Regions from separate parts of the Nonomuraea sp. NPDC049480 genome, predicted to be linked through region 1. Evidence: riboswitches for the same ligand, from Rfam matches in the RefSeq annotation. Region 1 holds a riboswitch; each other region holds the start of a gene.

Region 1 (3,247 bases):
TGCTGTTCGGCGTGCTGGTGCTGGCCTGGCCGGCGACCGGGGCGCTCACGATCGCGCTGATCATCGGGATCTACGCCATCCTGGCCGGGATCACGCTGATCATCCTCAGCCTGCGGGTCCGCCGGCTGCGGGGGAGCACCCCCTGACGCGGCGCAGAGGGTGCCCGAGAGACCTAGCGGCCGGTCTCGGTGGACCAGAGCGGCGTCTTTCCCCGGTAGAGGACCAGGTTGCCGTCGGTCTGCTGGTGCAGGGTGTACTCACCGCCGCCGTCCGGCGCATCCGTCGTCCCCGGGCCGGTGTGGACGCCACCGGTCCCGGGACGACGGCGGGCCGGCTATTCGACGTAGAGGGTGCCGCCGAGCTGCCGGAACTCGGCGGCCTTCTGCGCCATGCCGGCGTCGCGGATGTCGTGGCTGATCCGCATGGAGCAGAACTTCGGCCCGCACATCGAGCAGAAGTGCGCGGTCTTGGCGGGCGCGGCGGGCAGGGTCTCGTCGTGGAAGGCCCGCGCGGTGTCCGGGTCGAGCGACAGGTCGAACTGGTCCTCCCAGCGGAACGCGAACCGCGCGTCCGACAGCGCGTCGTCCCGCTCCTGCGCCCGCGGGTGCCCCTTGGCGAGGTCCGCGGCGTGGGCGGCGATCTTGTACGTGATCACGCCCGTCTTGACGTCGTCCTTGCCGGGCAGGCCGAGATGCTCCTTAGGAGTGACGTAGCAGAGCATGGCGGTGCCGTACCAGCCGATCATGGCGGCGCCGATGCCCGAGGTGATGTGGTCGTAGCCGGGCGCGATGTCGGTCACCAAGGGCCCGAGGGTGTAGAAGGGGGCGTCGTCGCAGAGCTCGCGCTGCAGGTCGACGTTCTCCTTGATCTTGTGCATGGGGACGTGGCCGGGACCCTCGATCATGACCTGCACGTCGTGGGCACGGGCGATCCCCGTCAGCTCGCCGAGCGTGCGCAGCTCGGCGAACTGGGCCTCGTCGTTGGCGTCCGCGATCGAGCCGGGCCGCAGCCCGTCGCCGAGCGAGAACGACACGTCGTAGCGGGCCAGGATCTCGCACATGTCGGCGAAGTGCTCGTACAGGAAGCTCTCCCGGTGGTGCGCCAGGCACCACGCGGCCATGATCGAGCCGCCGCGCGAGACGATGCCGGTCTTGCGCCCGGCGGTGAGCGGCACGTACGCCAGCCGCACCCCCGCGTGCACGGTCACGTAGTCGACGCCCTGCTCGCACTGCTCGACGAGCGTGTCGCGGTAGACCTCCCACGACAGCGCCTCCGGACGCCCCTTGACCTTCTCCAGCGCCTGGTAGATGGGCACGGTACCGACCGGGACCGGCGAGTTGCGGATGATCCACTCGCGGGTCTCGTGGATGTCGGGGCCGGTGGACAAGTCCATGATCGTGTCGGCGCCCCACCGGGTGGCCCACGTCATCTTCTCGACCTCCTCCTCGATGGAGGAGGTCACGGCGGAGTTGCCGATGTTGGCGTTGATCTTCACGAGGAAATTGCGGCCGATGATCATCGGCTCGGACTCGGGGTGGTTGACGTTGGCCGGGATGATGGCCCTGCCTGCCGCGACCTCCTGGCGTACGAACTCGGCGTCCAGGCCCTCCCGGACCGCCACGAACTCCATCTCCTTGGTGACCAGCCCCTTTCTCGCGCACCCGGCCTGGGTTACGGGCTCGCCGGCCGCGCGGCGGTCGCGTACCCACTGCTCGCGCAGGCGCGGCAGTCCTCGCGTGAGGTCGATGTCGGCGGCGGGGTCGGTGTACGGGCCGGACGTGTCGTACAACGTCACCGCCGAACCGTCCGACAGGCGCACCCGGCGCATCGGGACGCGGAGGTCCCCCGAGTAGATCTTGGAAAAAGGCGCGTCACTCATCGCGCAAACTCCCTTCGCCGGCATTACCCGGAGCAGGTTCTGGCGGTCGGCGGCTGTCAGCCGTCCTCTCAGCCCGGTCCGCACCGGGCTCCCGCGTTGGACGGCGGTGATCGTACCCACCCATGAACCGGCGCGAAACATGGCATGATCGACCGAGTGGACGATCCCGTCTCCCGCACCACCGCGAGCTACGACCGCATCGCACCCGTCTTCGCCGAACGCACCAGCGACCCCGACGACGGCTTCCTGGCCTTCCGGCGGCGCTTCGCCGACGCGGTGCCGGTCGGGGGCGCGGTCGCCGACCTCGGCTGCGGGCCCGGGCGGGACGCCGCGTGGCTGCTGGAGCGAGAGCTGCTGGTCACCGGGGTCGACCGCTCGATCGAGATGGCCAGGCTCGCCGCCACCCGCGGAGTGCCCACCGTGCTGGGCGACCTGCGCCGGCCGCCGTTCGCCCCGGGTTCGCTGTCGGGCCTGTGGTCGGTGGCGGCGCTCCTGCACGTGCCCGCCGCGGAGACCGAGCCGACCTTGCGCGCCTGGTCGACGCTGCTGCGCCCGGGCGGCGTGCTGGGGCTGAGCACCTCGGCCGGCGACGGGGAGGGGTGGGAGCCGATCTCGTACGACGCCGAGCTCACCCGCTGGTTCGTGCACCGCGACCCGGACACGCTGCTGGCGACCCTCGAAACGGCCGGGTTCGAGGTCCTGGAGCACGGCCTGAGCACCACGCACCGCACCTGGCTCAGCGTGCTGGCGCGCCGCTGCAAGGTTTGACGATCGCCCTCAGCGGTACGGTCCTCATCAGGGGGAACATGAAAAAGATCGCCGCTGTCGCAGGACTCGTTGTGGTGGCCGCGTTCGGGGCGACCACCGCCTCCGGGGATGGCTTCGAACAACACGAAGTGAGCATGGAGCAATACCAGACCCTGCTCGCCCAGTGCCGCTATGCCAACACGGGGAAGGCGCGAGCGGAGTGCCGCGCGGAGGTCAAGCAGAGGTACCGCATCGGCAAAGCCGACGCGTCGCTCGACTGCCGCACGTATTCCGGCATCTCCGTGTGCGGCACGCTGAAGCTCAGCAGGTCCGAGCGCCAGTGCACTCAGGATTCCACCGACAAGGGCCTGCCCTTCCGCCGGGCCGAAGTGGAGTGCTACGCGTTGTCATGATCGTCGTTGGCGTGGACGGGTCGCGCACCGGGCTGGAGGCGGCGGGATGGGCCGCCGCCGAGGCCGCCCTGCGCCGCACCCCGCTGACCGTGGCCCACGCCGTGCCGAAGTGGGTGTGCGAGGAGAGCGGCTGGCGTTACGCCGAGGTCGGCCGGTGGATGCGCGAAGGCGCCGAGAACGTGCTGGCGGCGGCCGAGGACCGGGCACT
Region 2 (3,247 bases), on a different contig from region 1:
TCGTGCCGTCGGCGATCTCGTGCGCGGCCCCGTTGATCATGACAATCATGAAATTTCCCGAAACCTCCCTGGCGAGCACAACGCCGCCAGCTCACCCTCTTCGCCGCTCACCAGGGCTGCCGTGAGCGGCGCCAGCAACACGCCGCCCCGGTGGTGCCCGGTGGCCAGCGTGAGCCCCGGCGTCCCGCTCGGGCCGATGATCGGCAGGTTGTCCGGCGTGCCCGGCCGAAGTCCCGCCACCACGTCGGCGACCTCCAGCTCGGTCACGCCCGGCACCAGCTCTCTGGCGTCGCGCAACAGCTCGTAGAGCCCGCCCGCCGTGACCCTGGTGTCGAAGCCCATCTCCTCCTGGGTCGCTCCGACCACCAGCTCGCCGTCGCCCCGGGGGACCAGGTACACGTACGAGCCGTGCACGGTGCCGCGTACGCACCGGCTGAGCAGCGGCTGCGGGGAACGCAGCCGCATGATCTGCCCCTTGACCGGCCGCACCGGCACCTCGGCCAGCTCGCCGCTCCAGGCTCCGGCCGCCAGGACGACCCGCTCCGCACGGATCTCGTCCGGCGGCTCCGGTCCTCGCCGCGGCGAGCCGGGCACCGAGCCGGGTACGTGCGGCGGCGGCTCCAGGCGCACCCCGACGACCTTGTCACCGTCGCGCAGGAGCCCGGCGGCGCGTGCCCGGACCACCGGCGCCCGCAGGCGGTCGAGGGCGGCCAGCAGCGCGGCCGTGACGCGGCGCGGGTCCACCCAGGCGTCGCCGGGGGCCAGCAGCCCGCCGCGCACGGACGGGGCCAGCATGGGCTCCAGACGGCGGCACTCACGCCCGGTGAGGCGCTCGACCGGCAGCTCCAGTTTGTCCATGAACGCCGCCAGCTCATCCAGCGCCGCCAGGTCATCGGCCCCGAACGCCACGTCAAGCGTCCCATCGGCCCGCAGGTCCAGCCCCCGCCGAGCCCTGTCACCGATCTCCAGCCCGCCGGACGACCCGGCCACGGGCACATCGGCGGCCGCCGCAGCGGTGCGCTCGCCGCCCTGGGCGGCTCCGACGGGAGGGCCGGTCGCCGTGAGGCCGGCGTCTTCGGCCAGCTCGGTGGCGAACGACGGCCAGAGGCGCAGTGACGCCATCCCCAGCCGCAGCAGCGGCGCCTCCGTATAGGACACCTCGCTGACCGGCGCCAGCATCCCCGCCGCCGCGTGCGAGGCCCCCGAGGCCGGGGCCGGGTCCACCACGGTGACCGGTCGCCCCGCCCGGGCCAGCCGCCAGGCGATGGACAGCCCGACGATTCCGCCGCCTACGATCACATCCATCCGCGCTCCCTTCGCCGGCATGATCCGGATCAGGTGTCTTGCGGTCGAAGGCCCGGTGAAGCCTTCCTCTCAGCCCGGTAACGGCCGGACTCCCGCGCGTCTTTCCTCCACAGCCTACGGCCTCGGTGCGACGGCCGGACACGGCCCCCGTTATGGTCTTGAACGTGAACCATGTCGTGGTGGTAGGAGCGGGCCTGGCGGGCGTTCGCACGGTGGAGGCGCTGCGCGGGCGGGGATTCGGCGGCAGGATCACCCTGATCGGCCAGGAGCGGCATCGACCCTACGACCGGCCGCCGCTGTCCAAGGCCGTGCTGTTCGGCGACGCCGAGACCAGTTTCGTCGACACCGACCTGACCGCGCTCGACGTCGCCTTCCGGCCGGGCGTCTGCGCCAAGGCGCTGCGCGAGGGCGTCGTGGAGACGACCGAGGGCGAGCTCGGCTACGACGGCCTGGTGATCGCCACCGGCGCCGAGCCGATCAGGCTCCCGGGAGACGGCCCCCAGCACGTGCTGCGCACCCTCGACGACGCCCACGAGCTCAGGGCGATGCTCGTGCCGGGGGCCAGGGTCGCGATCATCGGGGCCGGCTGGATCGGCGCCGAGGTGGCCACCGCCGCCCGCCGCGCCGGCTGCGCGGTCACGGTGATCGAGGCGGCCGCCACCCCGCTCGCGACCGCCGTCGGCACGGAGATCGGGGCCCGCACCCAGCGCTGGTACGACGGCATCGACCTGCGCCTCGGCACCATGGTCCGCTCCGTGGACGAGGGCGGCGTGCAACTGGTGGACGGCGAGTTCGTCGAGGCCCACGTCGTCGTGACCGGCATCGGCGTGCGCCCGGCCGTCGAGTGGCTGGCCGACGCCGACCTCGACCTGCACAACGGCGTCGTCGTCGACGAGCGCCTGCGCGCCTCGCTGCCGGACACGGTCGCCGTCGGCGACTGCGCCGCCTGGTGGTCGCGGCGCTTCCGTACCAGGCTCAGGGTCGAGCACTGGGACACCGCGCTCAACGCCCCCGAGGTCGCCGCCGCGACCCTGCTGGGGGAGGAGGCGGTGTACGATCCGGTGCCGTACTTCTGGTCCGAGCAGTTCGGGCACATGGTCCAGTACGCCGGGCACCATCCGGCGGGCGAGCGCCTCGTCTACCGCGGCGGTCCGGAGGGCAAGTGGTCGGCCGTCTGGCTCACCGAGGGCGACACGCTCGCCGCGGTGCTCGCCGTGGACCGGCCGCGGGATCTCGTACAGGGACGCCGGATCATCGACGCCGGCCACCGTCTCGACGTGGAACGCCTGGTAGATCCAGACGTATCCCTACGAGATTGTGTTGTTTGAGCAAGCACGGCATGTGGTAGTTGTGGTTTCGTGACGCTTTCTGTTGCACAGATCGACCGGGAGACCGAGCAGCTCGTCGACGAGTGGCTCACGCTCCCCGAAGTGGCCCGGTGCCTCGACGTTTCGATCGGCCGGGCCAAGCAACTCCTCAAGGACCACAAGCTCCTCGGCGTGCGCCGGGGGAGCGGTGGGCCGCAGGTGCCCGCGGTGTTCCTGGACGGGAAGGAAGTGATGAAGGGCCTGCCCGGCACACTGACCGTGTTGCAGGACGCCGGCTACGACGATGTCGAGTCGCTGCGCTGGCTCTTCACCCCTGACGACTCGCTGCCGGGATCTCCCATCGAGGCGATCAAGGCCGGCCGTCACACGGAGGTCAAGCGGCGTGCCCAAGCCCTCGCTTTCTGAGGCGCGCCTCTATCTCTGCACGGACGGCCGCCGCGACCGCGGGGACCTGGCAGAGTTCCTCGACTCGGTGCTGGCCGGCGGCGTGGACATCATCCAGCTGCGGGAGAAGGGCCTGGAGGCACGCGAAGAACTCGCACTCCTCGAAGTCTTCCGCGACGCCTGCGACCGGCACGGCAAGCTACTGGCCGTCAACGACCGGGCGGACATCG
Region 3 (3,247 bases), on a different contig from region 1:
GAGCAGGGCGGCCATCAGGTTGGCCCGGACCAGCGCGCCCGAACGGAAGATGCTCAGGCGGACCAGCGGGTTCGCGGCGCGGCGCTCCACCGCGACGAACGCGCTCAGCAACGCCAGCCCGCCGGCGAAGGCCGTGACGGTCAGCGGCCAGCCGTCCGCCGGGTGCTCCAGGCGTACGACGCCGTAAACCAGCAGCATCATCGCGCCCGTGATGCTGACCGCGCCCGCCACGTCGAAGCCCCGGGCCGTGGGCCGGTGTCCGGTGGGCTCCTTGAGCAGGGGGAGCGCGGCCAGCAGGATCGCCGCCGACATCAGCACCGGCGCGAAGAACACCCAGCGCCAGCCGAACGCGGTCAGCAGGCCGCCGATCACCAGCCCGAGCGCGAAACCGCCCGCCGCCGTCCCCGCGTAGATCAGCAGCGCCCGGTTGCGCTGCCGGCCCTCGGGGAACGTCGTGGTGATCAATGAGAGGCCGGCCGGCGTCATGAAGGCGGCGGCCACGCCCGTGACGAAACGCGCCACCAGCAGGATCCACCCCTCGTTCGCGAAGCCGCCGAGTCCGGAGAAGACGAGGAACACCCCGAGCCAGAGCAGGAACATGCGGCGGCGGCCCAACAGGTCGGCCGCCCGGCCGCCGAGCAGCATGAAACCGCCGTAGCCGAGCACGTACGCGCTCACGACCCCGCTCAGCATCCCGGTGGACAGTCCGAGGTCGGCCCTGATGGACGGGAGGGCGACGTTCAGCATGGCGACGTCGATGCCCTCGAGAAAGATGGCGCCGCACAAGACGGCGAGTACGCCCCATGAACGCGCAGGCCCCGATGAACGGGCAGGCATGGCAAACCCCCGGTTATGAATAGGCATGTTGGTTATGTCTTGTAACCGTCAACATCTTGGGCCAGCATGAAATGTCATGGAAGACGGCACTTTGAAAGCACTTAGTTACTGCGAGAGAACCGTGGAAGACGACGACTACGACGTGCGGCAGTGGGACACCCGGGAGGACTGCGAGGTCAGGCAGATACTCGACCGCATCGCGGACAAGTGGTCGCTGCTGGTCATCGCGTTGCTCGACTGTCAGAGCCTGCGCTTCAGCCAGCTGCGCCGCGAGATCGACGGCGTCAGCCAGCGCATGCTCAGCGTGACCCTGCGCCACCTGGAGCGCGACGGCCTGGTCTCCCGCACGGTCCATCCCGTCGTGCCGCCCAGGGTCGACTACGCGCTGACGCCGCTCGGCCGTACCCTGCACCAGACCATCAAGGCCCTGGTCACCTGGACCGAGGAGCACCAGCAGGAGATCGCCGAGGCGCGTGCCACGTACGACTCGCGTGTTCAGGACCTCACTCCGTGAGGAGGCACTCCCTCGCCGCGAGACAATGGAGGTATGACCGTTCCTGAGATCGAGGCCAGTGCCGTTCCGGATGACGTCTACCTGCTCGACGTCCGTGAGCAGGACGAATGGCTGGCCGGTCACGCCCCTGCCGCCGTGCACATCCCCATGACCCAGATCCAGGATCGGGTCGGCGAGGTGCCCGGCGACCGGACGGTCTACGTCGTCTGCCGGGTGGGCGGGCGGTCGCTGCAGGTGGCGGCCTGGCTCAACCGCCTGGGGCGGGACGCGGTCAACGTCGGGGGCGGCATGCAGTCGTGGGAGGCCGCGCACCGCCCGATGGTCAGCGAGACCGGACAGGAGCCGTTCGTCGCCTGACTGTAATTCGCCCACTATGGCGATTTGACGGTCATTGCGGCATCATGAGGGCGCCAACTTCACATTGTCGCGGGAGCTCGGGGTGCCGGGCTGAGAGGGCAGTTATCCATCCGCTGCCGACCGCCTGAACCTGTCCGGGTAATGCCGGCGTAGGGAGTGTGCGATGACGCATGTCGCCGACGAAGTTCCGCTGACCCTCGAGGGCACGCCACCGAAGACGCTCGGCGTCCTCGACCAGGGCGCGCTCTGGGCCAACCTCGGCGTCAGTCTCCTGGGTTTCTCCTTCGCCCTCTACCTGATCAACCCCCTCGGCGACGCGCCGCTCAGCGTGGCCGCCGCGCTCACCGCCACCGTGATCGGCAGTCTGATCGGCACGTCCATGGTGGGCCTGGCCGCCATCCCCGGGACCCAGACGGGGCAGCCCTCGATGGTGCTGCTGCGCGGGTTGTTCGGGGCCAAGACGTCGTACGTGCCCACGGTGCTGAACATCGTTCAGATGCTCGGCTGGGGCGCCTTCGAGCTCTGGGTGATCGCCGAGGCCGCCGGTGCGATCTTCGGCGGGGTGCCGTACGCGGTGTGGGTGATCGTGGCGGGGGCGCTCACCACCGCGCTGACGATCTGGCCGCTCGGTTCCGTGCGCGTGCTGCGGCGGTACGTCACCATCGGCGTGATCGTGTCCATGGTCTGGTTCACCTGGTTCCTGGTGTCCGAGGCCCCGGCGCACAGCGGCGGGACGTGGACCGCCTTCCCCGCAGCCGTGGACTTCGTCATCGCGCTGTCGGTGTCGTGGGTGCCGATGGCCGCCGACTTCGCCCGCCACTCCAGGTCCAGCAAGGCCGCCTTCGCGGGCGTGGTCGGCGGCTACACGCTGGCCCAGGTCGCCTGCCTCGGACTCGGCGTGTACGCGGTCGCCATCGCCGGAGCGGACGCGGTGGCCGCCGACGGCACGGCGGTGTTCGCCCCCTTCGTGGCGGCGCCGCTGGGCGTGCTGTTCTTCTCCATCCTGGTGCTGCGCGAGACCGACCAGTCTTTCGCCAACGTCTACTCGACCACCATGTCACTGCAGAACCTCATGCCGCGCGTGGACCGGCGGGTCTTCTCGACCGCCATCGGTGTGATCACCATCGCGATCGCGCTGGTCGTGGACGTCAATTCCTACGGCGCGTTCCTCAGCGTGATCGGGGCGGTGTTCGTGCCGATGTTCGCGGTGCTCGCCGTGGACTACTTCGTCTTCGCCCGCGGCGACCGCTGGAACACCGCCCAGAACGCACCCGCGCGCTGGTCGATGCTGGTGCCCTGGGTTCTGGGTTTCGTGGCCTACTGGCTGACGACCTCGTCGCCGACCGTCCCCGCCTGGGACGCGTTCTGGGCGGACGTCCGCACGGCCATCGGCTTCACCCGGGAGCCGTGGATGAACGGCGCATTGGGCGGGGCCTTGGTGGCCGGTCTGGTGACGCTGCTCATCGGCCTGCTGCTGCGGCGCGTCGCTCGACGTTGAGCAGGTGCTGCTTGGCGGCCGCGCCGCCCGCGTAGTCGCCG

The links. A riboswitch is a leader RNA that binds a small molecule or an ion and turns the genes downstream of it on or off. The one in region 1 is predicted to bind thiamine pyrophosphate.
Region 2: another riboswitch for thiamine pyrophosphate. It lies ahead of ACIBX3_RS18055 (FAD-dependent oxidoreductase); the one in region 1 lies ahead of thiC (phosphomethylpyrimidine synthase ThiC).
Region 3: another riboswitch for thiamine pyrophosphate. It lies ahead of ACIBX3_RS55590 (purine-cytosine permease family protein); the one in region 1 lies ahead of thiC (phosphomethylpyrimidine synthase ThiC).

Annotation. Positions count from the first base shown of each region.
Region 1 covers NZ_JBITMD010000001.1:457,313-460,559, forward strand. The annotation lists gene ACIBX3_RS02175 (HdeD family acid-resistance protein) at 1-146, shown strand, start outside; gene thiC (phosphomethylpyrimidine synthase ThiC) at 335-1,879, opposite strand; TPP riboswitch at 1,872-1,984, opposite strand; gene ACIBX3_RS02185 (class I SAM-dependent methyltransferase) at 2,036-2,647, shown strand; gene ACIBX3_RS02190 (hypothetical protein) at 2,686-3,039, shown strand; gene ACIBX3_RS02195 (universal stress protein) at 3,036-3,247, shown strand, end outside.
Region 2 covers NZ_JBITMD010000005.1:419,314-422,560, forward strand. The annotation lists gene thiS (sulfur carrier protein ThiS) at 1-40, opposite strand, end outside; gene ACIBX3_RS18055 (FAD-dependent oxidoreductase) at 46-1,305, opposite strand; TPP riboswitch at 1,295-1,411, opposite strand; gene ACIBX3_RS18060 (NAD(P)/FAD-dependent oxidoreductase) at 1,470-2,633, shown strand; gene ACIBX3_RS18065 (Rv2175c family DNA-binding protein) at 2,664-3,038, shown strand; gene thiE (thiamine phosphate synthase) at 3,016-3,247, shown strand, end outside.
Region 3 covers NZ_JBITMD010000039.1:52,715-55,961, reverse strand. The annotation lists gene ACIBX3_RS55605 (MFS transporter) at 1-786, opposite strand, end outside; gene ACIBX3_RS55600 (winged helix-turn-helix transcriptional regulator) at 914-1,351, shown strand; gene ACIBX3_RS55595 (rhodanese-like domain-containing protein) at 1,385-1,708, shown strand; TPP riboswitch at 1,768-1,881, shown strand; gene ACIBX3_RS55590 (purine-cytosine permease family protein) at 1,872-3,206, shown strand; gene ACIBX3_RS55585 (methylated-DNA--[protein]-cysteine S-methyltransferase) at 3,169-3,247, opposite strand, start outside.